Regions from separate parts of the Streptomyces sp. NPDC048479 genome, predicted to be linked through region 3. Evidence: riboswitches for the same ligand, from Rfam matches in the RefSeq annotation. Region 3 holds a riboswitch; each other region holds the start of a gene.
What was found. Region 3 has a riboswitch for cyclic di-AMP ahead of AB0D12_RS17780 (LysM peptidoglycan-binding domain-containing M23 family metallopeptidase). Riboswitches for the same ligand answer to the same signal wherever they lie in the genome.

Region 1 (7,534 bases), on a different contig from region 3:
GGCTGCGCTGGCAGTTCGGAGTCCTCGTGCCGCCCGCCTGGGGCTCCGAGTGCGAGGAGCACGACTTCCAGCACACCGAATGTCTGATGGAACCGAAGGCGGGCGCGACGCTGGCGGTCGAGGTGCGTTTCCTGCACGCCCGGCGCAGGACCGTGCAACAGGCCCGGCAGGACGGCGGGTTCGAGACGGTGCCCGAACTCCACCTCGAGGATCGCGTCCTGGTGCCCTGGGACGAGGGCGTCGAGGAGCGTGTCGAGGTCCTCGCAGACGTGGAGGAGCTGGCAGGAGACGGTGTCACCGTTCCCTTCACCCGCCCTGCCCGCGAAGAGACCGAGCCCGTCCTGGACGCGACCGGCCGGACAGTGGGCCGGCTGATTCGCCGATGCGAGGAGATCAGTGGCGCCGTGCGGCTGTCCGCACGTGACCTCGACGGTCCCTACCGGGTGATGCGCCTGACCGCTGTCGTGGAGAACACCAGCAGCTGGAGCCCGCCGGACGGCACGGCCGACCGTGACGCGGCGCTGCCCCGCTCGCTGGTGGCCGCGCATCTGCTGATGGGCCTCAGCGCCGGGTCGTTCCTGTCGATGACGGATCCGCCCGAGTGGGCCAAGGGCGCGATCGCGTCCTGCCGCAACCTGCACACCTGGCCGGTCCTCGCCGGCGAACCCGGCCGCGCGGACCTGGTGCTGTCTTCCCCGATCATCCTGGAGGACCACCCCGCCATCGCCCCGGAGAGCCCAGGGGCTCTCTACGACGCCACCGAGATCGACGAGATCCTCGCGCTGCGCACCGCAGCCCTCACCGACGAGGAGAAGCGCGAGGCTCGTGGCACCGACGAGCGGGCCGGCGCGGTGATCGACCTGGCCGACTCGATGCCCCCTGAAGTCCTTGAGCGCCTGCACGGTGCGGTGCGTGCGCTACGGGAGGTGACCGGCCCCGACGCGTCGGACGCTGACGCACCCCCGCCGCCCGACTGTCGCGGGTTCACCGACGAATACGGCGTGGAGGCGCCGGGCACCCCGTGGTGGGACCCGGCGAGCGACTCCGGCTTCGACCCGGCCCGCGACCGGGTCGTCGTGGACGGCCGGTCGCTGGGGGCCGGGAGCCGCGTGCTGCTGCGCCCCGGCCTGCGGCGCACCGACGCACAGGACCTGTTCCTGCACGGCCGCAGCGCCAGGGTCGAGGCGGTGCTGCACGACGTGGACGGGGCAGTGCATCTGGCAGTGACCGTCGAGGGCGATCCAGGAGCCGACATCCGCCGCGAGCAGGGCCGCTTCCTGTACTTCCAGCCCGACGAGGTCGCCCCCCTGGAGGACGCATGACACGTCCTGAGCGGAACAGCGACCGGATTCTGGTCGCCGGGGTCGGAAACATCTTCCTCGGCGACGATGGCTTCGGCGTCGAGACCGTGCGCAGGCTGGCCGCGGAACAGCTGCCGGAGCACGCCGAGGTCGTGGACATCGGCGTACGGGGCGTACACCTGGCGTATCAGCTTCTCGACGGCTACGACACGCTCGTCCTGGTCGATGCCACGGCGCGCGGCGGCGAACCCGGCACGGTGTATCTGATCGAAGCCGACGGCGCGTGCGGCATCGAGCCCCGGAACGCGCTGCTGGACGGTCACCGGATGTCCCCCGACGCGGTCCTGGCTCTCCTGGAGACCCTCTGCGCCGGGACCGGCGCGCGGCCGCCGCGGCGCATCCTGGTAGTGGGATGCGAACCCGCCGGTGTGGAGGAAGGCATCGGTCTCAGTCCGGCCGTGGCCGCCGCGGTGCCGGAGGCCGTACGGCTGATCATGGGCTTGCTGCGGGACGGCGAGCAGGAATCGTCCGCGCCACCGGCTGCGGTCGGCGAGGCTGCGAAGTGAGGAGAAGAGCATGAAGAAGACGATCATCGGTGGCGCGGCCGCCGCTACTGCCGCGACTGCGCTGGCCGCCGTCGTCAGGCTGGCCCTGCCGGACCTCATGCGCTATCTGCGCATCCGCAGGATGTGACGCGACTGAGGCGACTGCGTCAGTAGGCGCCGTTCACATTGTCGATCGAGCCGTACTTGGCGGCGGCGTAGTTGCACGCGGCGGTGATGTTGGCGACCGGGTCGTAGCTGTCCATCGACGTGCCGGGCACGTGATAGGCACGGAACGTCGGGTCGATGACCTGGAGGAGCCCCTTGGACGGGGTTCCCTTCACGGCGTTGGAGTCCCAGTTGTTGATGGCCAGCGGGTTGCCCGAGGACTCGCGCATGATGTTCCGGTGGATGCCGTTGTACGAGCCGGGGATGCCGTGCTTGGCCATGACGTCGAGCGACTCCCTGATCCAGCCGTCGAGGTTGTTCGCATAGGTCGCGGGCTTCGCGGCGGTGGCGGCGCTATTGGTGGCCAGCGTGCTCCTCTGCGCGGAGCGGCTGGCCCGCTCGTCCGGAGAAGACGTGTTGGGGGTCACCTTGGCCTTTTTGCCGACCGACAGCTTGAGACCCGCGTGAATCAGCGAAGGGTTGCTACCGATTGCCCGCCGGTTGTCCTTGTACAGCTGCATCCAGCCGCCGCTCAGGGAGTGCGCCCGTGCGATCTTGGAAAGGGAGTCGCCCACAACGACGGAATAGGTGGTGGGCAGGGCCTTCTTCGCGGCGACGGGTGTGGTGCCCGCGACGGTCGGCGCCACAGCCTTTTCAGCTGTGAAGGGATGCGCCGTCGGCTGCGCCGCGCCGGCAGTGGTCGCGCCGATCACCGGCAGGACGAGTGCGGCACCTCCCGCACCCGCAGCGACGAAACCCCGAGTGATCGGGCTGGACTTGGGACGGCGATGCTTACCCTTTGCGGGCATGGCGAGTTCCTCTCCGTCGCCTGCGAGGTCAGCTGTCGGGTTCGGGCTGGAGATGCCCGGCCGCAGTAGGAATGCGACTTCACCCCGAGCCGTTCCGGATTCCGGATCGGCGGCTTACCTGGGTCCCCCGCTCCTGCCGTACGTAAGTGGGTGGGTTTTGCCGGACGGCGGCAGGATTCGGCGTTCCGTCCGGATTGCGGTGACCGTAAGCGAAAAGGGCTGGATGGAACAAGCCCTGAATTCACCACTGCAATCCACGCGGCGGATTCTGCCGCGAAAAATCCGGTGATCCACCGAGGGCGGGAAACTCAACTTTCTTTCTGGGGCACGGGACTGAGCCAGGCCGGCGCCCTTCGCGCAGCGTCACGGACGTGACCCATATCACGAGCTTCGATGCGGGACGGTCTGCCCCACGGCGCCGCGAAAATACACGACAAGTCGCGTGATTTCCCGCAAAATGGATGTCGGGAGCAATGTCGAGCAAACGCCCATTCCGGACACTCCGAGGCGGGATTGCGCTCCCGGGGTGCGTATTCAATCCCTGCATTCGACTTATACGTGCATTGGTGCCCTATAGGTACGTTCTGTCCGTTTAGGTGGTAATCGGAGCCACCCCTCGGCCGGGCTGTTCTGTGGCGACGTACACCTCGAGACCGGCACGGCTTCCGCCGCTGCCCCGAATGGTGTACGCGGCCGGGTGGCGTCGGCGTGCCGGGCTCCCGGCCACCGGGTCCCGGCCTGTAATGGTGCCGAACGGCCCCAGCGCTCAGCTTGCGCGGGCGGGCGACGCCCACCGGGCCCAGAGCGTTCGACGGCGGTCGGCCAGTGCCAGGACGGAGAGCGATGCACGAGATGTCCATCGCGTTGGCTGTCGTCGGCCAGGTGGAGCAGGCGGCGGCCGAAGCAGGCGGCGTCACCGCGGTGACGTCCGTACGCCTCCAGGTCGGCGAGTTGGCCGGTGTGGTCCCCGACGCTCTCTCCTTCTGCTTCGAACTGGCCTGTGCCGGGACCGTTCTGGAAGGTGCCGAGCTGGTCGCGGACTCCGTGCCGGGTCGTGCCCGCTGCGAACCGTGCGCGGATGAATGGGCGGTCGGAATGCCGCCGCAACTGTGCTGTCCGATGTGCGGAGAGGCGACCGCCGAGCTGCTCTCGGGCCGCGAGCTGCAGATCGTCAGCGTGCACTGGGAGGACGGCCAGGAGCACGAACGGGCCCGTGAACCCATTTTCGAGGAGTGCTGAAGCATGTGCCGTGTGGTCGATCTGCAACAGGCGGTCCTCGCCAAGAACGATGCGACCGCGCACACGCTGCGCGCCGAACTTGCCGCCCGCGGCACCACGATCGTCAATCTGCTGTCCAGCCCCGGCAGTGGGAAGACCGCTCTGCTGGAGGGCGAGCTGCTGCTGGCACGGGAGCGGGGAGTACGGGTCGCGGCCCTGACCGCCGACCTCGCCACCGAGAACGACGCTGTGCGCCTGGCTCGTTCAGGAGTTCCGGTCAAGCAGGTGCTGACCGACGGTCTGTGCCATCTGGAGGCCGGGATGCTGAGCCGGCACCTGGACGGATGGCTGTCCGAGGACACCCGGCTGCTGTTCGTGGAGAACGTCGGCAACCTGGTCTGTCCGGCCTCGTACGACCTCGGTGAGTCCTTGCGGGTCGTGCTCGCCTCCGTGACGGAGGGGGAGGACAAGCCGCTGAAGTACCCCACCGCCTTCGGTCTGGCGCACCTGGTGGTGGTGACCAAGACCGATATCGCAGAGGCGGTCGAGTTCGACGAGGCGGCGTTCCGGGCGAACGTCGCGCAGGTCAACCCCGGGGTGGAAGTGCTGCTGACGTCCGCGCGTCGGGGCGACGGCGTCGGGGCGTTGCTGGACCGGGCGACGGCGGCAGCGGACGGCGGGCCGGTCCACTCGCCCGTCATGGCCCGTCAGGAGCATCTCCATCACCACGAACACGGTACGCATACCCCTACGCCGGCCTCCGGCGCCATGGCGCAGTCCGGCTCGTGAGCGGTCGGCAGCCGGCCGCCGCCGTCGCGGAGGAGGCGGTGCAGCGCAGGCGGGTCACTGTCCGGGGCGTGGTTCAAGGCGTCGGGTTCCGGCCCTTCCTGTACACACTCGCCACCGGGCTCGACCTGGTCGGCCATGTGACCAACACCGGTGAGGGCGTTGTCGCGGAAGTCGAAGGGCCACCCGCTGACGTTGCTCTCTTCTGTGCCCGCATCTCCGCGGACGCGCCGCCTCTCGCGCGGGTGGAGTCCGTCGACCATCAGGAGGTCCCCACCACCGGGGGTGAGGGGTTCACCATCGCCGCATCCACCATGGGCGGACCCGCGCGCACCCTGGTGTCGCCGGACATGGCGACCTGCGCGGCCTGCCTCGCGGAACTGGCCGATCCGGCCGACCGGCGTCACCGCCACCCCTTCATCACCTGCACGCACTGCGGCCCCCGCTTCACGATCGTCCGCGGTCTTCCGTACGACCGGGACCACACGACCATGGCCGACTTCCCGATGTGCGCCGACTGTGCCCGGGAGTACGCCGATCCGGCCGACCGCCGCTTTCATGCGCAGCCGGTCGCCTGCCACGCCTGCGGCCCCCGCCTGCGTCTGCTCGTGGCGCAAGCGAATACGGAAGATTCGCCTCGGACCGTATCCGCCGAGGACCCCATCACCGAGGCCCGCAGGCTCCTGTCCCAAGGCGCGATCCTCGCCGTGAAGGGCCTCGGCGGCTACCACCTCGCTTGCGACGCCTCCAACTCCCGGGCCGTGGCCACGTTGCGCCACCGCAAGGCCCGGGGGAACAAACCGTTCGCCCTGATGGCCAGGAGCATCGCCGACATCGAGCACCTTGTGCACCTGGGCTCCCAGGAGCGAAGTCTGCTGACGGGCGGCGTCAGGCCCATCGTCCTGCTGCGCCGTCGGCCTGACGCTGTGCTGCCGGGACTGCCGGGGCCGGGGCCCTCGGAGGAGGTCGCCCCCGGCAGTCCCGATCTCGGCGTGATGCTTGCCTACACACCTCTGCACCATCTGCTTCTCGGCCTGCCCGGCGATGCCGACGGGCCGTGTCTGCTCGTGATGACCAGCGGGAATGTGGCGGGGGAGCCGATCGTCACCGAAGACACCGACGCACTGACCCGGCTGGCGCACCTGGCAGACGCCTGGCTCACGCACGACCGCGGGATCCACGTGCCGTGCGACGACTCCGTGGTGCGGGTGTGCGACGGGGAGCCGCTGACGATCCGCCGCGCTCGTGGCTACGCCCCCTTGCCCGTGGTACTGCCCCTACCCGTGCCGGCGGCTCTCGCTGTCGGGGGCGACCTCAAGAACGCGTTCTGTCTCGCGGAAGGGCACAGGGCCTGGCTGTCGGCTCATATCGGGGACATGGACGACCTCGCCACACAGCAGGCGTTCGAGCGCGCCGAAACGCAGTTGGAGTCGATCACCGGGGTGAACCCTGAGCTGTTGGCGGCCGACCGGCATCCCGGCTATCGCTCCGGACAGTGGGCCACCCGGCACGCGGCCGGTCGGCCCGTCGTGCGGGTCCAGCACCATCACGCCCACGTCGCCGCCGCGATGGCGGAGCACGGACTGGACGGGAGCCGCCCCGTGATCGGGGTCGCGTTCGACGGCACTGGCTACGGTGACGACGGGGCGGTGTGGGGTGGGGAGTTCTTGCTGGCGGACTACCACGGGTTCAGCCGCTTCGGACACGTCGCCTATGTCTCCCTGCCGGGCGGCGACGCCGCGGTGCGCCGGCCGTACCGAATGGCACTCGCACATCTGCGCGCAGCCGGGATCGCCTGGTCCCAGGACCTTCCCTGTACTGTCGCCTGCCCTCCCGACGAACTCCGGGTGCTGGAACACCAGTTGGAGCGGAACCTGAACTGTGTGCCTACGTCCAGCATGGGGCGGCTCTTCGATGCCGTCTCCTCGCTCGCGGGCGTCTGCCATCAGTCCGGATACGAAGCCCAGGCAGCCATTGAGCTGGAGGCGGCCGCGCTCACGGCGGCGGCCGAGGACGTCGTCGGCTACGCGTTCGCCGTGCGGCCTCCGGATGATGGCCGGGCTGCGGTGGCCGCCGACCCTGCACCCGTTCTGGCAGCCGTCGTCGACGACGTACGGGCGGGCACACCTCCAGCCCTTGTCGCCGCGCGCTTCCTCCGGGCCGTCGCCGATCTCGTACACAAGATCTGCGTCATGGCGCGAGACGAGCGCGGACTGGACACCGTAGCCCTGACCGGCGGTGTCTTCGCCAACACTCTGCTCTCATCGGCGTGCGCACGGACGCTTCGCGAGGACGGCTTCACCGTCCTGCGCCACCACCAAGTCCCGCCGAACGACGGGGGGCTGGCGCTCGGTCAACTGATGGTGGCCGCACATACCGCCGTGGCCCTGCGCGCAGGCGGCAACTGACGACGTGCCCCGGGGAGTCCGGGCGACGAAACACCCACAGCGAGGAGAACGACATGTGCCTGGCGGTACCCGGGAGAGTCCTGGACATCGAGGAACGCGACGGCACCCGTATGGCCCGCTTGGACTTCGGCGGTGTCGTCAAGGAGGTGTGCCTGGAGTATCTGCCGGACCTCCAGGTCGGCGAGTACGCCATCGTGCATGTGGGGTTCGCCCTGCAGCGCCTGGACGAGGAGTCGGCCAAGAAGACCCTCGAGCTCTTTGCCACGCTCGGGTTGCTCCAGGAGGAGTTCGGCGATCCGTGG
Region 2 (7,534 bases), on a different contig from region 3:
CTTCGCTTCGCTACGCCTTTGCCACCCATTCACTTCTCTGGATGCACAGCGCGAATGACAGGGCGTCAGCCGGTGATCAGCCCTTGAAGCGCGGGAAGGCGGAGCGGCCCGCGTACACCGCGGCGTCGTCGAGGATCTCCTCGATACGCAGCAGCTGGTTGTACTTGGCGACGCGCTCGGAGCGGGCGGGGGCGCCGGTCTTGATCTGGCCGCAGTTGGTGGCGACGGCCAGGTCGGCGATGGTGACGTCCTCGGTCTCGCCGGAGCGGTGGGACATCATGCACTTGAAGCCGCTGCGCTGGGCGAGCTCCACGGCATCCAGGGTCTCGGTCAGCGAACCGATCTGGTTCACCTTGACGAGCAGCGCGTTCGCGGCGCCGTCCTCGATGCCGCGGGCCAGGCGCTCCGGGTTGGTGACGAACAGGTCGTCGCCGACGATCTGGACCTTGGTGCCCAGCTTGTCGGTGAGGACCTTCCAGCCGGCCCAGTCGTCCTCGAAGAGCGGGTCCTCGATGGAGACGAGCGGGTAGGCCGCCACGAGCTCCTCGTAGTACTCGGTCATCTCGGCGGCCGAGCGGGACTTGCCCTCGAACTCGTACAGGCCGTCCTTGTAGAACTCGGACGCGGCGACGTCGAGCGCCAGCGCGATGTCCTTGCCCGGGGCGTAACCGGCCTGCTTGATGGCCTCGAGGATGAGGTCCAGGGCGGCGCGGTTGGAATCCAGGTTCGGCGCGAAGCCGCCCTCGTCGCCGAGGCCGGTGGAGAGGCCCTTGGTCTTCAGGACGGACTTGAGGGTGTGGTAGACCTCGGCGCCCCAGCGCAGGGCCTCGGAGAAGGACTCGGCGCCGATCGGCGCGATCATGAACTCCTGGATGTCCACGTTGGAGTCGGCGTGCGAGCCGCCGTTCAGGATGTTCATCATCGGAACGGGCAGCAGGTGCGCGTTCGGGCCGCCGAGGTAGCGGAAGAGCGGCAGGTCGGAGGCCTCGGAGGCGGCGTGCGCGACGGCGAGGGAGACGCCGAGGATGGCGTTGGCACCGAGGGAGGACTTGTCCGGAGTGGCGTCCAGGTCGAACATCGCCTGGTCGATCAGGCGCTGCTCGGTGGCGTCGTAGCCGACGAGCTCCGGGCCGATCTGCTCGATGACGGCGAGGACGGCCTTCTCGACGCCCTTGCCCTGGTAGCGGTTCTGGTCACCGTCGCGGAGCTCAAGAGCCTCGAACGCACCGGTGGAGGCGCCGGACGGAACAGCAGCACGGCCCGTGCTGCCGTCGTCGAGGCCAACCTCGACCTCGACCGTGGGGTTGCCTCGGGAGTCCAGGATTTCCCGGGCTACGACGACGTCGATGGACGGCACGAGCATCTCCTTCTGGGATGTGACGCGAGAAGTGCAGGGTCTCTTGGCCTTGCGACATGAGCCTAACCGGCTCCACGGCATCGGCCAGCCGTTGCCCGCCCGCTGGGACGAAAAACGCCCCGAAGACTCGCGGCGCAGGACAAACAGCACGTGAACTACCTGCGGGTAACGCCACGAGGGCCCGGCAAGGACCGGTAACGACGGGTACCGACCGGGACAGACAGCGCCCCGGCCCAGCGCGTACGGGGGGAGACGCGCCGGACCGGGGGCTGGGACCCGGCCCAGCGCGTACGGGGGGGAGACGCGCCGGACCGGAGTCTGGGACCCGGGGTCAGCTCAGGTGGAGCTGCTGGCCCGGGAAGATCACATCGGAGTCCTTGACGATGTCCTTGTTGAGGTCGAACAGCTTCTGCCAGCCGCCCTTGACCTTCTTGGCCTCGGCGATCGTGCCGAGGGTGTCGCCGGCCTTGACCTTGTACTCGCCGTCGCCCTTCTTGAAGCCCTTGGCGGCGGGCGCGGACTTCGCCGGGGCGGCGGGGCGCTCGGAGCGCGTCGTGGGGGCCTCGGCGCGCTTCGGGGCGGGCTTCGGGGCGGGCTGCGCCTGCTGCGTGGTGCCGGAGCCACCGTTGTAGGCGGCGTTGGACAGGCCGACGCCGCAGTTCGGCCAGGCACCCTTGCCCTGCCCGGCCAGGACCTTCTCGGCGACCGCTATCTGCTGGGACTTGGAGGCCTGGTCGGCGGAGGAGGCGTACGCCGTGCCGCCGTACGCGGCCCAGGTGGAGGCCGAGAACTGCAGGCCGCCGTAGAAGCCGTTGCCGGTGTTGATGGACCAGTTGCCACCGGCCTCGCACTGGGCGACCTTGTCCCACTCGGAGGCGGTCGCGGCGGAGGCGGAGGTGGCGCCCATCAGCGGGGCGGCGACGACGGCACCGGTGACACCGGCGAACGCGGCGATACGGGCAGTCCGATCAAGAACGGTCGGGCGGCGGTGCTTGTTCTTGCTGGAAAACAGCATGGAACATCTCCTCACCGACGCCTACGAGGTGAGCTGTCGGGTTCGGGCCAAGTGAGTTGCCCGGCCGCGCGTCCTGCGCGCAGCTTCACCCCAAGCCGGTCCGTCGGCCGTTGCGTACTGCTCTCAACGGCCGGGCCCGGCGCTTACCTTGGGTCCCCCGCTCCTGCCTTCGGCGCTCTGTGCGAACGACTACTCCCCCCGACCGGCGGCAGGATTCGGCGTGACGGTCAGTGGTGCCCGCGGTGGCGAGCGGTTCAGACCGTAGACACAGCTCTCCCCGATGTCCAAAGACGAACATCGGGGAGAAATCGCCCATTTCGCTGCTCAGGGAACTCTCGTTTCCGCAGGTGAGAAGCGGAACAACCGGACCCGAGGGGCGAGATATGCCAGTTGGGACAAAGAGACCCATGTCTCAGTTGAACAAACTCGGACATACATCGGCGAACTGCCGCTACTTCACGTCCAGATCGAGGCTCTGGCCAGGGAGGATGAGATCCGGATCGGCGCCGACCGTCTCGCGGTTCGCCTCGTAGATCGCGGACCAGCCACCGGTCAGCTTCTGCTCGTCGGCGATGGCCCACAGGCTGTCGCCGGGGCGGACGGTGTACTCGCCGGGCAGGGCGTCCGCTTTGCCGTCGCTGCCGGTCTTGTCGACCTCGTCACGTGTCGCACCGTCACCTCGCGAGGCATGGCGGGCATCTTCGCGCGGATTGTCCGTATTGCCCGGCTCGGCCTCCTCCGGGGCGCCACGGTGCTTGCCGGTGCCGCTGTCGGCGCCGGCGTCCTGCCCCGCACCCGGCTTCGCCGACCCGGACGGCCGGGTCGACGCCTTGGGGCTCGCCGGCGCGGAGGAGTCCGCGGACGGCTCGGCGGACGGCTCGGCGGATCCGGAGGTCCCGGCGGAGGGCTCCGCGGACGCGGCCGGCGGCGCGGGGGTGCTCTGCCCCGGCGACGGCATGGCGCCCGGGTCGACACCGGTCGCGGCGCCGTCGTTCGTCAGCCCCGACAACAGCGAACAGGTGGCCCACGCCTGGGGACCCTGCGCGTCGAGGACCTTCTCCGCGACCGCGATCTGCTGGGAGCGGCTCGCGAGGTCGGCGGTGGGCGCATACGCCGTACCGCCGAAGTCCTGCCAGGTCTCCTGCGAGAGCTGCAGACCGCCGTAGAACCCGTTGCCGAGGTCTGCGCTCCACATGCCGCCGCTCTCGCACTCCGCGACGCGGTCCCACGTGGAGGCGTCGGCGGCGGAGGCCGATCCGGCGCCGAGCAGCGGGATGGCGATGGCCGATCCAGTCACCCCTGCCGCGACGACGATGGCCGGAGCCTGGCGGGGTCGGCGGTGTCGTCCGTTCCCGGAGCGCATGCGGTTGCCTTTCGCGTGACTACAGACGTGACTACAGCCATGTCCGCGGATCTGACCACAGGCCTGACCACAGATGTGACTGGTGGGACGACGGTGAAGGTAGCCGCATTCGAACGCTGGTCACAAGTCGATGCAGCGGAGATCACGTGAAAGTCACAGTCTTGACGCTTCGTCAGATTTATCGAGGTGTGAACTCAACGGGCAGAGTGCGCAATCCGCGCATAATGAGCCCCCCGCGCCATCGCAAATCGGCCGGATCTCCCGCAAGCCGCAAGTCGGGCATCCTGCGGAGCAGCGTCGCCAGCGCCGTCTGCCCCTCCAGCCGGGCGAGCGGCGCACCGAGGCAGTAGTGGATGCCGTGCCCGTACCCGAGATGCTGGTTGTCGCGCCGGGAGAGGTCGAGAATGTCCGGGTCCGTGAACCGCTCCGGGTCCCGGTCGGCCGCGGCGAGCACGACGAGTACGGGATCGCCGGCGGCGATGTCCTGTCCGCCGAGGCTGAGCGGCTGCGTGGCGAACCGCCAGGTCGCGAGCTCCACCGGCCCGTCGTACCGCAGCAGTTCCTCGACACCTGTCGCGAGCAGCTCGCTCTCCCCGGCCGCGAGGGAGGCCTGGAGCCGCTCCCGCTGCGCCGGGTTGCGCAACAGCGCGTAGACGCCGTTGCCGATGAGATTGACCGTCGTCTCGAAGCCCGCGAAGAGAAGAATGAAGGCCATCGCGGCGGCCTCGTTCTCGGTGAGGTGCTCGCCGTGGTCACTGGCGCGAATGAGGCCCGAGATGAGATCGTCGCCCGGATCTTCCCTTTTACGGTGGATGAGTTCGGCGAGATAGCCACGCATCTTCTTCACAGAACGAGCGACACCGCCACGCGGCCCGCCGCCGTGCCGGATCATCATGCCCGCCCAGTCGCGGAAGTCGTCCTGGTCCTCACGCGGGACTCCGAGCATGTCGCAGATGGCGTAGATGGGGAGTGGGAACGCGAACTCATGAATGAGGTCCGCCTCTCCCTTCTCCACGCTGTGCTGATTCTCGAAGATTGTGTCAATGAGACGGTCCGTCAACTCCTGCACCCGCGGCGCGAATTCGGCGACCCGGCCCGGAGTGAACGCCTTCGACACCAGCCGCCGCAACCGGGTGTGGTCGGGCGGGTCGATGTTCAGCAGATGCGTCATCAGCTCGGCCTTGCGCTCGCCCGGGATCCCCGTCTTCCCCTTGGCGTGCGCGGGCTCGGCGTGGTGCACCGGGTTCTTGGACAGCCGCTGGTCGGCGAGCGCCTGCTTGGCGTCGGCGTACCGGGTCACCAGCCATGCCTCGACCCCGCTGGGGAGCCGGGTGCGGTGCACGGGGGCGTGCTCGCGCAGCCAGGCGTAGGCGGGGTAGGGGTCGGTGGCGAACTCCCAGGTGAAGAGTTCGGGGGCAGGTGTGTTGCTCACGCCCCGACGTTATCCGGCTTCCCGTCGAGCGCCTTCCTTGCACCGGGGCAACGAAAGGTACTAACCGGCGTGGCCCTCCGCCACGCGGATCGCATCCCGGTAGGCCCGGGCAGCGGCGCGCAGTGCGGCCTCCGGATCCGTGCCCGCCTCCTCGGCACGAGCAGCGAGGGCGAGCAGTTCGTACCCGATGCCCTCGCCGGCGGGCAGCGGCACGGTAAGTCCCGCGGTACGGACCCGGGAGGCGAGCTTCGCGGCGAGCGCGAGGCCGGGCTGGCCCAGCGGCACGCCGTCCGTGACCGAGTCCCGCTGCTTCTCGATGGCCTTCGTGCGGAGCCAGTGCTCCTTCACGTCCTCCGGCGTCTCGGCGCTCTCGTCGCCGAAGACATGCGGATGGCGGTGGATCAGCTTCTCCACGATCGTCCCGGCGACGTCGTCGATGGAGAACGGCTCGTCCTGATCCTCCTCCGCGATGCGCGCGTGGAAGACGACCTGGAGGAGTACGTCCCCGAGCTCCTCCCGCAGCTCGTCGCGGTCGCCGTCCTCGATCGCCTCGACGAGTTCGTACGCCTCCTCGATGCCGTACTTGGCGAGGCCCTTGTGGGTCTGCTGCGAGGACCACGGGCACTCGAGCCTGATCCGGTCCATGACCTGGACGAGGTCGATGAGACGGGCGCCGGGCAGGTCGTACGAGCCGGGGAGCAGCTCCAGATCCGGCATCTGCACCCGTCCGGACCCGGCCAGCCTGGCGAGCCCGTCGGTCAGGGCCCGGTCGCCCTCGCCGGACGGGACGACCACGACGGTACGGCCTCCCCCAGAGCCTCCGGCCTGGGAGGTACCCCCGGCGCAGGCGTCGACGAGCTCCTGTGCGGTGGGCGCGGCGATCTCGACGTCGACACCCGCCTCGCGCAGATACGGCAGCTGCGGATGACCCTCGTCGGCGCACAGCACCCGGTCGGCGGCGTGCAGCGTCTGCCACGCGGGCCAGGACAACAGCCCGGGCGCGACGCGGTGGCTGGCGGTGAGCAGGACGATACGGCCGGAGGCAACGGGTGCTTCTGTGGTCACCCGTCGAACCTACCTCGCACTAAGCACCCGCCTCGACGGGCTGCTCCTCCTTGGTGACCTGGGTGATCCAGGGGGCCTTGTAGCTGCTGAGCTCGAGCTTCTGGTCGTCCCAGGTGCCGTAGCGCGGGTTGACGTCGATGTGCAGCGCCTTGGCGGCAGCGGTGAAGGCCTGGTTGAGCTTCTGCTGGCCCTCGGGGGTGTTCGTCGCACCGAGGGAGGTGGCGAGCTTGTTCACCAGGATGTCGCGGCGTACGACGTCGTCGAGCTGGGCCGGGGCGACGCCGCGCTGCTGCAGATACATGGCGGAGAGCTGCTCCTCGCCACCGGACTGCTGGACCAGGGTGGCCCGGCCGTCCTGGACCTCCTTGCGGCTGACCTTGACGCCGGCGTCGTCGGCGGCGCGCTGGACGACCTGGTCGACGATGAGGTCGTAGAGCTTGGCGCGGCTGAGCTGCCCACTGTCCTTGATGAGCTGCGCGGACTGGGGGGAGCGCTGCTGGGCGGCGCGTACGTCCTTCACCTTCGCCTGGACGGTGGACACATCGATCCGCTCGCCACCGACGACGGCGGCGGCCCCTGGGTGCGCGTCACTGCCGCAGGCGGAGAGGAGGGGCGCGGCGGTGAGGAGCGCGGCGGAGACGATGAGCGCGGTGCGACGGCGGCGGTGCAAAGGAGCCTCCCGGCGTGATTGTGCTTCGGTGCACAAGACCCTGCGGTGATCGATGGTAGGCAGTCCCAGGGGTCTGGGCCACTGATTCGCCAAACGATTCGCCTGCGGTTGCGGATGCGCGGAGCGGCCGTCAGCCGGCCGACTGCACAGTGCCCGCTCCCGTATCAGGTCTGAGGCACCCGCTCCGGCTCCGGCTCCCGCTCGCGCGGGACCGGATCCGGTCGCAGCATGATCGTCCGGGAGACCACAAAAGTGATCGGGATCGCCGCGCCCGCCGCGATCAGCGGCGCGTAGCGGCTGCCGAAGTGCAGTACGTCCACCAGCAGATAGACACCGGTCGTGGTGACGACGAAGTTCGCGGCGTTGGTGAGCGGGAAGAGCAGGAACTTCCGCCAGGTCGGGCGGGTCCTGTAGGTGAAGTACGAGGTCAGGAAGAAGGACCCGACCATGCTGAGCGCGAAGGCGATGACATGCGCCGCGACATACGGCAGCCAGGTCAGCAGGGCCAGATATATCCCGTAGTACGTCCCGGTGTTCACCACCCCTACCAGGGCGAATCTGACCATCTGGACCCGGACTGTCATCGTCTTACGAGCTCCCCCGTGCGTGTACGCCGTACTCCTCCCTGCTGG
Region 3 (7,534 bases):
GCTATCTGCGCGCCGTACGCCCGTACATCGAGAACATGTGGACCACCGGCGAGGACCTCGGGCTGACCCAGGACATCGTCGACAGGGCCGCGGCCGAGGCCGGTCTGGTCTCCTCCATCCAGGCCGTCTATCCGCTGCTGGACGACGAGGCGACGGCGCGCGGTCGGCTCGCGGACGCGTTCGCCGTCGAGGTGGACGGCATCGGGCTCGACGAGCTCGTCGGCGGCTGCGGTGTCGCCGAGTCGGTGCTGGTCGCGCTGGACCGGGCGGGCGTGGCGTACGAGGGGACCCGGGTCTCCGTCCAGGGTCTTGGCACGATGGGCGGCGCGACGGCCCGGTTCCTCGCCCGCGCCGGACTGAAGATCGTCGCCGTCGCCGACGTCAAGGGCACCGTCGCCAATCCGGCCGGGCTCGATGTCGATGCGTTGCTCGCGGCCCGTGACTCGTACGGGACGGTCGACCGTACGGCGCTGCGGCCGGACGATCTGGAGCTGTCCGACGACGCGTGGCTGTCGGTCGACGCGGAGGTACTGGTGCCTGCCGCGGTCTCGTACGCAGTGGACACCGCCAACCAGGCGCAGATCACCGCGCGTTGGATCGTCGAGGCGGCGAACATGCCGGTGCTGCCGGATGCCGAGGCGCTGCTCGCACGGCGCGGCATCACGGTACTGCCGGACGTCGTCGTCAACTCCGGTACGAATGCCTGGTGGTGGTGGACCCTGTTCGGGGACATCGGCGCCGACGCGGACGAGGCGTTCGCGTACACCCGTCACTCGATGCGCGCGCTGATCGGCCAGATGCTGGCGCGCGCGGAGGCGGACGGGACCACGGCGCGGGCCGCCGCGCACGCGATCGTCGCCGACCGGCTGCCGGTTATCGCCGAGCGCTACGGCTGGTACAGATGACGGCTTGGCCCGACATCCTCTCCGCCCCGGGGTGGGTCGCCGGCGTCCGCGGACCGCGCTGAGGGCGGCCGGCTGGACCCGCGTCCGGGCCCAAGATCGCCTGTGTAGGGTGACGACGTGACAAGAGTCCGGTTGAGCGTGGCGGAGCGGCGGGAAGAGCTGCTTCGTGCTGCCGTCGAGCAGATCGAGGAACACGGTGTCGCGGCCGTGCGGATCGCCGATGTCGCGTCGGCTCTCGGTGTGAGCAATGCCCTGGTGCTCTACCACTTCTCGACCAAGGAGAAGCTCGTCGCGGCCGCCTTCGCCTACGCCGCCGACGGTGACCTCGCGCATCTGCGCAAACTGCTGGGCCGCCGGACCACCGCACTGCGTCGGTTGCGCGCCGCGGTCCGCTGGTACGCGCCGACCGGGCAGGCCAAGGGCTGGCGGCTGTGGATCGAGGGCTGGGCGGCCGCGCTGCGCGAGCCGGCGCTGCGGGACGTCGCCCGCGATCTGGACCAGCAGTGGAAGGCGGCTCTGACCGAGGTCATCGCGGAAGGTGCGGCGGTGGGCGAGTTCCCGTGCGAGGACCCGGCGGCGACGGCCTGGCGGCTGACGGCGTTTCTGGACGGGCTCGCCGTGCAGATGACCTCGTACGCGGGGTCGCTGTCGCGCGCCGCGATGCTGGAGTGGACGGACGACGCGCTCGCCCGTGAGCTCGGTGTCCACCGTGACGCACTGACCGCCGCCGCACGCTGAACGCCTCAACGGGCGGGACCCGCAGCCCCCATACTGGGCAACTGTGTCTCACCAGTCGCAGTACCAGACGTATCAGCAGCCCGAGCAGCCGACGGATCGCCTCCCACCCGATGTGCTGGTGGTCGGCGGCACCGGGGTGGACACGGTCGTCCGCGTCGACGCCCTGCCGGTCCCGCTCGCGGACTCTGTCGGCGTCGGCCCGATCCGTGAATGGCCGGGCCACACCGGTGGCAATGTCGCCCTGGGCTGCCGGGCCCTCGGGCTGAATGCCACCCTCCTCGACTATATCGGCGACGACTCGCCAGGCCGTATGGTCCGGGAACAACTCGCCGCGGGCGGCGTGGATTTCGAGTCCCTGATCTCCCCGGCCGGGACGCGGCGCGCGGTCAACCTCGTCGACCCCGCGGGCCGCCGGATGTCCTTCTACGACGCCCGCGATCCCGACGGGCTGCGGATGCCGCGCGACTTCTACCTCCCCCATCTGCGGCGTGCCCGCCACATCCATCTCTCGATCATGAACTTCGCGCGGTTCCTCTACGACGACATCGAAGCGCTGGGCGTGCCGGTCTCCACCGATCTGCACGACTGGGACGGACTGGCGGAGCACCAACGGGAGTTCGCGCTCCGCTCGGACCTGGTCTTCCTCAGCACGGCGGGCGCGGGCGAGCGCATAGCGTCGGTGATGCGGGAGATCCTGCGCGACGGTCGGGCGCAGGCAGTGGTCGCGACGGCGGGTGCCGGTGGCTCGTACCTCCTCAGCCGCGACGGCGGATCCACCCCGCGCCCGGTCCCGGCAGTCGCCCCGCCCGCTCCGGTGGTGGACTCCAACGGCGCGGGTGACGCCTATGTCTGCGGCTTTCTGTTCGGGCAGCTGTCGGGCCGCGACCTGGAGGAGAGTGCGAGGCTGGGGGCGGTGGCCGGTGCCCATGCCTGTACGGGCGAGGGCAGTACGGCACTGATCGGACCGGCCGAACTCCTGTCGTCGGCCGTGGCCTGACGCACCGGTTCGTACGCCGCTGTGCCTCAGCCGTCGTACGGGGCGAGGAAGGCGATCCCTGTCAGTCTCGCCGACTCCTGCCACAACCGGCACGCGACCGCACCTGTCCGCGCAGCCGTTCCACGTCGGCCGCTCCGCGCTCCGGGTCGCGGGCGCCGAGGAGCAGCCGCGCTCCGGATCCGGCGAGTCCCGTGGCGACCGCGAAGCCGATCCCGCGGTTGGCGCCGGTGACCAGGGCCGTACGCCCGGTCGGCCGGGGCAGGTCTGCCACGCCCCAACCATCCGCTGTCACAGGGGCAGCAGATTCGGGCGCTTGGCCTCGACATGGTCGCCGGAGCTCTCACCGCGCAGCCGTCGCCCGATCCACGGCACCAGGTGCTCGCGCGCCCAGTTGATGTCGTCGCGGCGCACCTCGAGCGGTCCGCGCCGCGGCAGGGGCGGCCACGCCTGGTCGGGGTCGGCGGGCACCTCGAGCCCGAGCACCTGGGCGGCACGCAGTGCGACCCTGGTGTGGCCCTCGGGCGACAGATGCAGCCGGTCGGCGTCCCAAGCCCGCCTCTCCTGGATCGACTTGAGCGACCACAGGTCGAGTACGGGGCAGTCGTAACGGTCGGCGATGGACCGTACATGCGCGGTGTACGTGGCGATCTTGCCGCGCAGATGGCGCAGTACCGGCACTCCGCGGGTGTCGAAGCCGGTGGTCACCATGACGGTGCCGACCGAGCCGGTGAGGTCGGCGACGGCCCGCTCGAAGCGCTCGGCCACGTCGTCGGGGTCGGTGCCGGGCCGGATGATGTCATTGCCGCCGGCGCAGAAGGTCACCAGATCCGGGGCGAGTTCCTTTGCCCGCGGCACCTGTTCCTCGACGATCTGGTCGAGGAGACGGCCGCGTACGGCGAGGTTGGCGTAGCGGAAGGTGTGTTCCGGCATTCGGTCGTCGAGCAGGACCGCGAACCGGTCCGCCCAGCCGACGTACGTCCCGTCGGGGCCCGGGTCTCCGACGCCCTCGGTGAAACTGTCACCGATCGCCGCGTACGACCCGAATACGCCACTGTTCTCTGTTCTCGAATCGTCTGCCACGAGACCTCATTTTTCCCTTACGGATGTGACCTACGCGACCGTAAGGAGGGGTTGACGAGGCGTGATCTATACCACCGGTCAAGATTCGTCCAACCCGGAATACGCCGACTCCCCCCGCGCCGCGGGCGGCGGCACGAGGGGAGGACGGGGCACTGCGTGCGTCGGACGGATCAGATGGAGACGCCGTGCTGACGCAGGTAGGCCAGCGGGTCGATGTCCGAGCCGTAGCCGGGGCCGGTGCGGATCTCGAAGTGCAGGTGCGGGCCAGTGGAGTTGCCGGTGGTGCCGGAGAGGCCGATCTGCTGGCCGCCGCTCACGCTCTGGCCGGAGGCGACGGAGAGGGCGGAGAGGTGGGCGTACTGCGAGTAGGTGCCGTCGCTCTGCTGGATGACGATCTGGTTGCCGTACGCACCGCCCCAGCCGGCGGAGACGACGGTGCCCGGGCCGACCGCCTTGACGGTCGTGCCGGTGGACGCCGCGAAGTCGAGACCGGTGTGGTAGCCGCTGGCCCACATGGCGCCGGCGAGGTGGTACGGGGTAATGACGGTCGCGCCGTCGACGGGGGCAGTGAAGCCGGAGCCGCTGGTCTGCGCGGCGTTGCCGCCTGCCGAGCCACCGGACGAGGACTGCGCGGAGGACTGCACCACCGAGCCCGAGTCCGAGGAACCCGAGTCCGAGGAACCCGAAGGCGCCTTCGAGGAGGACACCTTCGACGAGGACCGGTCCGGGCTCGACGGGTGCTGCGACTCTTCGGACGCCTTCGCCTTCGACTTCGCGCCGAGGGTGAGCTTGAGGCCCGGGTGGATCAGCGACGGGTTGTCGCCGACGGCCTCACGGTTGTCCTGGTACAGCTTCTTCCAGCCGCCGGGGACACCGTGCTCGTCGGCGATCTTGGACAGGTAGTCGCCGGGGACGACGGAGTACGTGGTGGGAGAGGCCTTCTTCTGCGCCACGTGGGCCGCGGCTGCGGACCCGGCGGAGAAGGGGGAGGACGGGGCGGCGGTCACGGCCTTTTCCGACGCCACAGCCGGAGCGGTCTTTCCTGCCGCGTGGGCGCCTGCGGCGCCTATCAGCGGAAGGGCGATGGCGGCGCCACCCGTACCGGCGGCGACGAATCCGCGCGTGATCGGGCTGACCTTGGGGCGGCGGTGCTTACCCTTCTTGGGCATGGCGAATTCCTCTCCGGCGCCGGCGAGGTGAGCTGTCGGGTTCGGGCTGGAGATGCCCGGCCGCGCAGTTGCGCGACTTCACCCCAAGCCGTCCGGAAGTCCGGAATCGGCACATCACCTGGGTCCCCCGCTCCTGCCACACATGAGTGGGTGGAATTCCGGTCGGCGGCAGGATTAGGCGTTCCGTCCGGATTGGTCGTGACCGTAAACGAATGGGCGTACCGGAACAAGCTGTCGCTTTCGCCCGCCAATGATCCCTCTGATATCGGCGCGAAATTCCCGTAACCCTCCGTAAATCAATGATCTTCGCCGTCCGCCCCGGAAACGGAATTCACCCCAGTCGCCCCACCACACACCGTCACGAATATGATCCCGCTCACGGCCATGCACCGTCCGCATTGCAGAACGGGGTCACGTTATCCCGAATCGCCCAATTCGGACAGAACGGTCATATAATGACGATCGACTAGTTATGACACGTACCCCTACTTACCCCCTAATTCACGCCACGTCGCAGGAAATCCCACCGCGGCTCACTGCCCTTGTCCGAGGGGCACATCAGCGGCGCGGAATCAGCGGCGCCGCAGCCGGATGACCGTGGCGTCCATGTCGCCCTTCAGTCCGGTGTGCAGCCCGTGGTGCAGGAGCACGGATCCGCGGTGCACGACGCCCGCGTCCAGGCACTCGTACGCGGCTGCCGGATCGAGCCCGCGCAGCCTGAGCCTGGGCGGCTGTTCGCCGTAGTGCTGTGCCTGGAGCCAGGCGAGAACGACGATCTCGTCACCGCATACGTACTGCACGGCGCTCAGTCCGCCCTTCGGCGCCCGCAGCCGGTACAGCTCGCCGTGCTGAACCACCGGCCTGATCTTCTTGTAGAGCTCCACCCAGCCGTGCCCCTCGGCGAGCTCCTCCGCGCTCCACTCGGTGAGATCGCCACCGACTCCGAGCACTCCTGCCATGGCGCTCACAAAGCGGAAGCGGAGCGTGCTGACGCGGCCGTTGAGCTGGACATTGGGACTGTCTGTCACCCAGGCCGCCATGACCCGTGCCGGGTGCAGCTGGGTGAAGCCCTGCTGGATGGCGAGCCGGTCCAGCGGATCGGTGTTGTCGGAGGTCCACACCTGATCGGTCCGGGACAGAATTCCGAGGTCGATCCGGCCACCGCCGCCGGAGCAGGACTCGAAGGCGACCGAGGGATGCGCGACGCGCAGCCGGTCGAGGAGTGCGTACAGCGCCTGCACATGCTCGACCCACAGCTTCTGCGGATATGTCTCGCCGGGCCAGCCGGCGTCCGTGAAGCAGCGGTTGAAGTCCCATTTCACATAGTCGATGGGCGCGCTGCCGAGCAGTCCGTCCAACTGCTCCCAGAGGTAGGCCTGTACGTCCTCGCGCGCGAGGTTCAGTACGAGCTGGTTGCGGAACTCCGTCCGTGCCCGGCCGGAGTGGTGCTGCACCCAGTCGGGGTGCGCGCGGTAGAGATCGCTGTCGGCGTTGACCATCTCCGGTTCGACCCAGATCCCGAACTGCATGCCCAGCGCGTGCACTTCGTCGGCGAGCGGCTTCAGTCCCTGCGGGAAGCGCTCGGCGTTGGGTGTCCAGTCGCCGAGTCCGGCGCGGTCGCTGGTGCGCTGCCCGAACCACGCGTCGTCCACCACGAACAGTTCGACGCCCATGGCCGCGGCCCGCTGCGCGAGCGCCCGCTGCTGCTCCTCGGAAATGTCGAAGCCGGTGGCCTCCCAGGAGTTGTAGAGCACCGGCCGCTCGGCCTGGGCGTCCGGGATCACATGCGCCAGCTGCCAGGCGTGCCATGCCCTGCTGGCTGTACCGAACCCTCCTTCGCTCCACAGTCCGGCGAAGACGGGCGAGGTGTACGACTGGCCCGGTGCGAGCCGCAGCAGCCCGGAGTCGTCATAGCCCGCTCCGCCGGTGATCTGTACGAGTCCGTCGGGCAGCTGCGCCACCGAGATCCGCCAGGACCCGGACCAGCCGAGCGCGGCGCCGTACACCTCGCCCCGCTCCTCCGTAGCCCCTTCCGCGTCCAGCGCGACCCAGGGCAGATGCTGGTGGCCGGTGTGGCCGCGCCTGCTGCTCAGCACCTTCTCGCCGTACGTCAGCTCCGACCGTACGAGCAGCGACTCTGCCGCCCACCGGCCGTGCAGCTGGCTGAGTCGCCAGCTGTCGCGCTGCGGCAGAGTCCAGGTGGCGGCATCGGCGCGCAGTAGTTCCAGGTCGGGGCCCTCGCCCTCATGGGTGACGGTGACCCAGCGCTCGATGACGTCCGCGTCGTCGCGCATCCGATGGTGCAGGGTGAGCCCGAGGCCGTGTACGGCGTCGGTGAAGCGGAGCCTCAGCTCGTCGCCGCGCACCTCCTCGGCGCCGGCGAAGGTCCACTCGGTGCCGCGCACCGTGTCCGTACGGACGGAGAGCGCCGGCCGTACGAAGCGCGGGCCGCCCTCGACCGGGTACTCCTCGTGGCCGTCGAGCTGTGACTCGAACGGCCAGTAGGGCGGCAGGCCCTGGGCCGCGAGTGCCTCCGCGTCGGCGCCGGAGATCCGTGGCCCCCAGTGGAGATGCAGCAGTTCGTCAGCGTCTGTCAGACGCAGCGCATAACTACTCCTCGGTCCGGAGAGAACCCACGTACGACC
Region 4 (7,534 bases), on a different contig from region 3:
ACTACTCCCCTCTGACCTGCGACATCCGCGCCGCCGCCGATCTGCTCGGCCGGCACATAGAGGAGATCTGCGCACGTACGGGGCATCGCGAGGTCGACATCGTCGGGCACAGCCTCGGCGGCCTGATCGCCCGCTACTACGTACAGCGCCTCGGCGGCGACCAGCGGGTACGCACCCTGGTCACGCTCGGCACCCCGCACTCGGGCACCGCCGTCGCCCCGCTCGCGAGCGCACATCCCATAGTTCGCCAGATGCGTCCGGGATCCGCCGTGATCGAGGAGCTGCGCGCGCCCGCACCCGGATGCCGTACCCGTTTCGTCAGCTTCTGGAGTGACCTCGACCAGATAATGGTCCCGGTCGAGACGGCCTGCATCGACCATCCGGACCTCATCGCGCAGAACGTGCGCGTAAGCGGAATCGGACATCTCGCCCTGCCGGTCCACTCCGCCGTCGCGACCGGCATCCGCCAGGCGCTCGAATCGAGCGAGTCGGAGGCAGGCACCTCGGGAGCCGTCTCGGTCGCCTGATTCGGCGCCCGATTCAGCGTCCGACCAGGCAACCGTACGTCGAACACATTTCGAACGTAGGGCCAAAGCTGTGCCCACAGTTCCCCGAAACACGGCCGAATGCCCGTTTCCTGATTGCCTAAAACCTGCGGAAGATTGTCGCCGTCGCATACCGCCGGGTACAGTCGCGCCACTGCTTTCCCTCTGGGGCTCCCCGCTCTCCCGGGCCCCGGAACCCAGGTCCTGCTGCCGAGGCGAGAGAGAAGTTGGTGAACGACCAGCACGCCCACGCCGGGTACGTCGGACACGACGGGTACTCCACTGACGGCTACGACGCCGACCCCCTCTTCGGCGCCCTTCCGGGCAGCCACGAGGCGAACCACAGCGGTCAGTACGACAGCAGCCAATGGGACACCGGGTCTCACCAGACTCCCGGTTACGACGTCTACGCCACGCAGCAGGCCCAACAGCCTCAGCAGACGCAGCAATTCCCGCAGTACGACGCGACAGGTCAGTACGACACCACAGGCCAGTGGGACAACACGGGCCAATGGGACACGACCGGCCTGCACGACACCACCGGTCAGTACAACACCGGTCAGTACAGCAACACGGGTCAGTACGACACGACGGGTCAGTACGACACCACAGGCCAGTGGGACGCCAGCGCCTGGGACCAGACCGCGCAGACCGGTCAGTACGAGACCGCCGCGGCCACCTTTGCCTACGACACGACCGGCCAGTGGGCGGCGCCCGCCTTCGACACCGGCGCATACGACGCCACCGCCTGGAACACGGGCGCGGAGGCCTTCGTACCGCGACAGTTCACGCCGGAGCAGGAGTTCAGCCCCGCGCCCGAGTTCACGGTCGACACCGGGTACGAGACCGGCTACGAGAACCCGGCCGAGTACACGACCGAGCACCAGCCGGACTTCCAGACCGAGGCCCACTTCCAGCCGGAGCCTCAGCCGGACTTCGACACCGACACCGAGTTCGAGGCGGAGTCCGACAGCGAAGCCGGGCCCGCAGCCGAACTCGACCACGACTCCGAACTCGACTCGGAACTCGACCACGACCACGAGGCCGAGTTCGAGCCGTCAGCCCTCACCCCCGTCACCCCCGTCACACCCCGCCCCGTCCGCCGTTCCGGCGGAAGCCGAGGCCGCCGCCGTACCCCCGCCAAGCGCTCGGCGCTCCTCACCGTCGCCGTACCCTCCGCCTGTGTGATGGGCGTCGCCGGTATCGCCGCCGCCTCCGTCGGTGGCCTCGCCGAAAGCGGCAGCAACACCAAGGACGACACGACCAACCTGGCGGCCGCCGATCCGGCCTCCGTCAAAACCGTCGCCGCCAACAACAAGATGGACACGCAGCTCGCCGCTCTCAGCGCCGACGCCCGCGACTTCGGCGACCGCGCGTCGCGCACCCAGGAACGCCTCGACCTCAAGGCGCGCCAGGCGGCGGAGAAGAAAAAGCGCGAGGAAGAGGCCAAGCGCCGCGAGGCCATGCGCCCCAAGTTCGTACTGCCGGTGAAACAGCAGGGCCTGAGCGCGTACTACGGCCAGGCCGGCGTCAACTGGATGTCCGTGCACACCGGCATCGACTTCCCGGTGTCGTACGGCACCGAGGTGATGGCCGCGACCGACGGGACCGTCCGTACGCAGTGGAACAGCGCCTACGGCAACATGGCCATCGTGACCGCGCCCGACGGCACCGAGACCTGGTACTGCCACCTCAGCAGCACCAAGATCCGCTCCGGTTCGATCAAGGCCGGTGACGTCATCGCGTACTCGGGCAACTCCGGCAACTCCACCGGACCGCACCTCCACTTCGAGGTCCGGCCAGGCGGCGGCTCGGCGATCGACCCGCTGCCGTGGCTTCGCAGCCACGGCCTCGACCCGACGTAACGACCAAGCGACGTAACGACAACCCGCCGCAGCGACGACCCGCCGAAGCGACGCAACGACGAAGCGACGAAGCCCGCTACAGCTTCTCGACCGGCGCGTACCGCAGCAGCAGCCGCTTCGGCTTGTCCCCGAAATCGATCGTCGCCTGTGCGTCCGCCCCCGACCCCGTCACCTCCACCACGGTCCCCAGACCGAACTGGTCGTGCGTGACCCTGTCGCCGACGACCAGCGCGATCACCGGCTTGTCGCTCGTACGTCGCGTGGCGAACCCCGAAGCACCGCCGCCCGACCGTGAGCGCGACGACGACAGCGACGAGGCGATGCCGGACGTCGGACCGGCGGGCGCGGCCATCGGGCCCGTCCGCTTCCACTCCAGGTGGCGGCCCGGGATCTCCTCCAGGAACCGCGACGGCGGGTTGTACGAGGGCTGACCCCACGCACTGCGCATCGACGACCGCGTCAGATAGAGGCGCTCGCGGGCGCGCGTGATGCCGACGTACGCCAGCCGCCGCTCCTCCTCCAGCTCCTTCGCCTGACCGAGGGCACGCATATGCGGGAAGACGCCGTCCTCCATGCCGGTCAGGAACACCACAGGGAATTCCAGGCCCTTGGCGGTGTGCAGCGTCATCAGCGTGATGACACCGGATCCGTCCGCGTCCTCGTCCGGGATCTGGTCGGAGTCGGCGACGAGCGCCACCTTCTCCAAGAACTCGGCGAGCGTGCCCGCACCGTCCTCCTCGCCGCGCTCCTGCTCGAACTCGAGCGCCACGGCGGCCAGTTCCTGAAGGTTCTCGATACGGGTCTCGTCCTGCGGGTCGGTGGACGCCTGCAGCTCGGCGAGATATCCGGTCCGCTCGAGGACGGCCTCCAGCACCACCGCCGGCCCCGCGCCCGAGTCGACGACGGTGCGCAGCTCCTCCATGAGCACGTTGAAGCGCTTCACGGCGTTGGCGGAGCGGGCCGCCATGCCGTACGCCTCGTCCACACGGCGCAGCGCCTGCGGGAAAGTGATCTTCTCGCGCAGCGCGAGCGCGTCGATCATCGCCTCCGCGCGGTCGCCGATACCCCGCTTGGGGACATTGAGGATCCGGCGCAGCGGGACATTGTCCTCGGGGTTGGCGAGGACTCGCAGATACGCGAGGACGTCCCGGACCTCCTTGCGCTCGTAGAAGCGCACTCCGCCGACGACCTTGTACGGCAGCCCGACCCGGATGAAGATCTCTTCGAAGACACGGGACTGGGCGTTCGTACGGTAGAAGACGGCGACGTCGCCTGCCTTCGCGTCGCCCGCGTCCGTCAGCCGGTCGATCTCGTCGGCAACGAACTGCGCCTCGTCGTGCTCGGTGTCCGCGACATAGCCCGTGATCTGCGCGCCGGCGCCGGCGTTGGTCCAGAGGTTCTTGGGCCGGCGGCTTTCGTTCCGCTCGATGACGGCGTTGGCGGCGGAGAGGATCGTCTGCGTCGAGCGGTAGTTCTGCTCGAGCAGGATCGTCGTCGCGTCCGGGTAGTCCTCCTCGAACTGGAGGATGTTACGGATGGTCGCGCCGCGGAAGGCGTAAATCGACTGGTCCGCGTCGCCGACCACGCAGAGCTCGGCCGGCGGCAGGTCCTCGTGGCCCGTCCCCACCAGCTCGCGTACGAGCGTGTACTGAGCGTGGTTGGTGTCCTGGTACTCGTCCACCAGGACGTGCCGGAAGCGCCGCTGGTAGTGTTCGGCGACGTCCGGGAACGCCTGGAGGAGGTGGACGGTGGTCATGATGATGTCGTCGAAGTCCAGGGCATTGGCCTCGCGCAGCCTCGCCTGGTACATGCGGTAGGCCTCGGCGAGCGTCTTCTCGAAACCGTCGACGGCCTGGTCGGCGAAGGTCTCCTCGTCGATCAGCTCGTTCTTCAGATTCGAGATCTTCGCGCTGAAGGACTTCGGCGGGAACTTCTTGGGGTCGAGGTCCAGATCGCGGCAGACCAGTGCCATCAGTCGCTTGGAGTCGGCGGCGTCGTAGATCGAGAACGACGAGGTGAAGCCGAGCTTCTTGGACTCCCGGCGCAGGATGCGGACGCACGCGCTGTGGAAGGTCATGACCCACATGGCGTTGGCGCGCGGCCCGACGAGCTGCTCGACGCGCTCCTTCATCTCGCCGGCGGCCTTGTTGGTGAAGGTGATCGCCAGTATCTGGCCGGGGTGCACGCTGCGGGTCCCCAGCAGATGCGCGATCCGGTGGGTCAGCACCCGGGTCTTGCCGGACCCGGCGCCGGCCACGATGAGCAGCGGCGACCCGGTGTGCACCACGGCGGCACGCTGCTGCTCGTTCAGCCCCTCGAGCAGGGCGGCGGGGTCCACGACGGTACGCGGGGCGCCGTCGCGGTAGTACGGGTCCCGGGCCGGAGGCACGTCAAATGCGCCCTGGAAGAGATCGTCCGGGATCTCCTCCGGGGCCGAGTCCTCGGGCGGTGGCGGGTGCTGCTCCGCGCTGGGCTGGAGGTCCGCCAGGAAGCTGTCGTCAAAGAGGCTGCTCATCGCTCTACGAGTCTAGGCCGCCGCACTGACAGCCCGCGGCCGCATTGCGATACGACTCCGAGAGCGGCTCCGGCACGACTCGGGCAGCGACTCGGGCGACGAGACCGACGAGGAGCCCGACGACGCTGCGCGATCAGGCCGCTCCGCTGCGCTGTCGCGCGGCGTCGGCCCGTGAGCGACTCCTCACTCAGCCGGGAAGGTCACGAAAATGTATCGGACATATCGAACATCAACCTTCACAGCAACCACACGAGTTGGCTAGCGTGCTCGATCAGGCGGCCCGTACCCCCCTGGCGACTCGCGCCGAATCGGGCGGCCTGCGCCGAATTCGAGCTCTCTTCACGGGAGTTCGGAACCGGGGACCCACCATGCACAACCTGGGGTGAATCGGACCGTTCCCCCTCGGTCCGTAGGGCGACCTTCCGTTCCGCCCGAACCCGACAGCTAACCCGGTAGGCGGTCCACGGAAGAAGGAGATGCCGGCCTTGGCGTCGCATCGCAAACCGCGTACCCGTACCGGAATGGCAGGACTACGCGCCAACTCCCCCGCCGTCGGGTTCACGACGGCTGCCCTCGCCTCCGTCACCCTGCTGTCCACGCAGAGCGCCAACGCCGCGCCCACCGAGCCGAAGCCCTCCGTCGAAGAGGTGCAGAAGAAGGTCGACGATCTGTACCGGCAGGCCGGCACCGCGACCGAAAAGTACAACAAGGCCAAGGAATCCACCGATGAGAAGCGGCGCGAGGTCGACCAGCTGCTCGACGATGCCGCGAAGCGCACGGACAAGCTGAACGAGTCCCGGCGCACGCTCGGCAACTACGCGGCCGCGCAGTACCGCACGGGCGCGGTCACCCCGACCGCCGCCCTGCTGCTCGCGGACAGCCCGCAGGCGTACTTCGACCAGACACAGCTGATGGACCGGATGACCGACCGTCAGCGCACTGTCATCGACGACTACGAGACCCAGCGAGCCGCAGCCGCCAAGCAGCGCGCGGAGGCGACGAAGAGCCTCGAGTCGCTCACGGACTCCCAGAAGGCGCTGCGCACCAGCAAGCAGGAAGTCCAGGCGAAGCTGAGCGAGGCGCGTTCGCTGCTGTCGAAGCTGACCGCCGAGGAGAAGGCGCGGCTCGCGGCGATCGAGCGCGAGAAGGAGGAAGTGGCGCGCCGCAAGGCCGAGGCCAAGGCCAAGGAGGAAGCGAAGGCCCGCGCCGACGCGGAGGCGGAGCGCAAGCGCCGGGAGCAGGCGCAGCAGCCGGGCGGCGACAGCGGCACGGGTACAGGCACAGGCACAGGCACCAGCGACGGTGCGTACGCGGCCAAGGCCGACAAGGTCCTCTCGTTCGCCCGCTCGCAGATGGGCAAGCCGTACGTCTGGGGCGCCACGGGCCCGAGCTCGTACGACTGCTCGGGACTGACCCAGGCCGCCTGGAAGGCGGCCGGCGTGGATCTGCCGCGCACCACCTGGGACCAGGTGAAGGTCGGCAAGCGGATCGCGACAAAGGATCTGCTCCCGGGCGACCTGGTCTTCTTCTACGACGACATCAGCCACGTCGGCATCTACATCGGCGACGGCAAGATGATCCACGCGCCCAAGCCCGGCGCGAACGTCCGCGAGGAGTCGATCTACTACATGCCGATCTACGGCAGCGTGCGTCCGGCATAGCGGAACAACCGGCACAGCGGAACAAGTGGAACGCCCGGACCCGACCGCGCCCGGGCGTTCCCAGCACGGAAGGCCACGTACGGAGGACCACGTACGGAAGACGTGCCACGTACGGAGAACGCCGCTCTCACATCGGGAGCGGCGTTCTCACGTCCAGAGCGTGGCGATGAAGATGTTCGCCACCGTCAGTCCGCCCACCGCCCCGAACAGCGCCTTCTCCACCTTCTCCTCGTCCCGCTTCACATACACCAGGCCCAGGATCACGATCAGCACCGCCAGCTTGATGCCGATCTTGAGGTTGTTCACCGCCTGGTCGTCCGCCTGGTTCAGGCCCACCAGCACCACGCCCGTGACCAGCATCGTCAGCGCGCCGTGCAGCATCGCCGGAATGAAGCGTGCCTCTCCCACGCCTATCGCCTTCATCTGAGTGAGGAAGCCGCCGAGCAGCGACGCGATGCCGATGATGTGCAGGGCGACGAAGACATTGATGAGTACGTCCATGAGGCGGAGCCTAACCGCCCCCATACCACCGCTCTCCGGGCAGGTGGGCCTCGTTCGCCTCATCGGTCACTCCGGTACGGAAATGCGGTCCGGCACCCTGGGCAGGGCTCTCACAAGGCGCACCCTCATGTCCACCTTTGGCCAACATCGGTCCTTACGCCTCTTTCCCGTGACCCCCAGGTTTAGCGTCCTCCCTCAGGTGACCGACTCCCCACCGCCGCCGAGCTCCCGGGCGGCCGTCAGTCACCACCGCCGAGAGATCCGGCGGCGGGCCGCTCCCCCTGTGCGGTCCGCCGTCGGACTCTGCCTCGGACCGGCAGGGAACGGAAGGACGTGGACGCCCTCGTGGCAGCGCACCGGAAACCGAAGCAGCATCCGCTCACCGGGCCCGCCGCCCGTACCGCCGCCACTCTCGCGCTCGCCGGTGCAGCGACCGCCACCGCATTC

Region 1: it holds a riboswitch for cyclic di-AMP, as region 3 does, so the genes downstream of both, AB0D12_RS23255 (transglycosylase SLT domain-containing protein) here and AB0D12_RS17780 (LysM peptidoglycan-binding domain-containing M23 family metallopeptidase) in region 3, are expected to answer to the same signal.
Region 2: it holds a riboswitch for cyclic di-AMP, as region 3 does, so the genes downstream of both, AB0D12_RS16790 (transglycosylase family protein) here and AB0D12_RS17780 (LysM peptidoglycan-binding domain-containing M23 family metallopeptidase) in region 3, are expected to answer to the same signal.
Region 4: it holds a riboswitch for cyclic di-AMP, as region 3 does, so the genes downstream of both, AB0D12_RS08950 (NlpC/P60 family protein) here and AB0D12_RS17780 (LysM peptidoglycan-binding domain-containing M23 family metallopeptidase) in region 3, are expected to answer to the same signal.

Annotation. Positions count from the first base shown of each region.
Region 1 is NZ_JBEZKA010000015.1:83,340-90,873, forward strand. Features, by position in the region: gene AB0D12_RS23245 (hypothetical protein) at 1-1,322, shown strand, start outside; gene AB0D12_RS23250 (hydrogenase maturation protease) at 1,319-1,867, shown strand; gene AB0D12_RS23255 (transglycosylase SLT domain-containing protein) at 2,014-2,820, opposite strand; cyclic di-AMP (ydaO/yuaA leader) riboswitch at 2,825-3,013, opposite strand; gene AB0D12_RS23260 (hydrogenase maturation nickel metallochaperone HypA) at 3,664-4,059, shown strand; gene hypB (hydrogenase nickel incorporation protein HypB) at 4,063-4,827, shown strand; gene hypF (carbamoyltransferase HypF) at 4,824-7,232, shown strand; gene AB0D12_RS23275 (HypC/HybG/HupF family hydrogenase formation chaperone) at 7,286-7,534, shown strand, end outside.
Region 2 is NZ_JBEZKA010000009.1:161,408-168,941, reverse strand. Features, by position in the region: gene eno (phosphopyruvate hydratase) at 77-1,363, opposite strand; gene AB0D12_RS16790 (transglycosylase family protein) at 1,689-2,372, opposite strand; cyclic di-AMP (ydaO/yuaA leader) riboswitch at 2,376-2,557, opposite strand; gene AB0D12_RS16785 (transglycosylase family protein) at 2,824-3,735, opposite strand; gene AB0D12_RS16780 (cytochrome P450) at 3,914-5,167, opposite strand; gene AB0D12_RS16775 (nucleoside triphosphate pyrophosphohydrolase) at 5,228-6,232, opposite strand; gene AB0D12_RS16770 (SurA N-terminal domain-containing protein) at 6,252-6,902, opposite strand; gene AB0D12_RS16765 (GtrA family protein) at 7,067-7,486, opposite strand; gene AB0D12_RS16760 (glycosyltransferase family 2 protein) at 7,483-7,534, opposite strand, start outside.
Region 3 is NZ_JBEZKA010000010.1:100,501-108,034, reverse strand. Features, by position in the region: gene AB0D12_RS17805 (Glu/Leu/Phe/Val dehydrogenase dimerization domain-containing protein) at 1-905, shown strand, start outside; gene AB0D12_RS17800 (TetR family transcriptional regulator C-terminal domain-containing protein) at 1,023-1,643, shown strand; gene AB0D12_RS17795 (carbohydrate kinase family protein) at 1,759-2,640, shown strand; gene AB0D12_RS17790 (SDR family NAD(P)-dependent oxidoreductase) at 2,702-2,911, opposite strand; gene AB0D12_RS17785 (SGNH/GDSL hydrolase family protein) at 2,929-3,720, opposite strand; gene AB0D12_RS17780 (LysM peptidoglycan-binding domain-containing M23 family metallopeptidase) at 3,891-4,889, opposite strand; cyclic di-AMP (ydaO/yuaA leader) riboswitch at 4,894-5,052, opposite strand; gene AB0D12_RS17775 (alpha-galactosidase) at 5,462-7,534, opposite strand, start outside.
Region 4 is NZ_JBEZKA010000004.1:289,081-296,614, reverse strand. Features, by position in the region: gene AB0D12_RS08965 (alpha/beta fold hydrolase) at 1-527, shown strand, start outside; gene AB0D12_RS08960 (M23 family metallopeptidase) at 776-2,410, shown strand; gene pcrA (DNA helicase PcrA) at 2,487-4,925, opposite strand; cyclic di-AMP (ydaO/yuaA leader) riboswitch at 5,236-5,399, shown strand; gene AB0D12_RS08950 (NlpC/P60 family protein) at 5,402-6,586, shown strand; gene AB0D12_RS08945 (hypothetical protein) at 6,734-7,087, opposite strand; gene AB0D12_RS08940 (NlpC/P60 family protein) at 7,421-7,534, shown strand, end outside.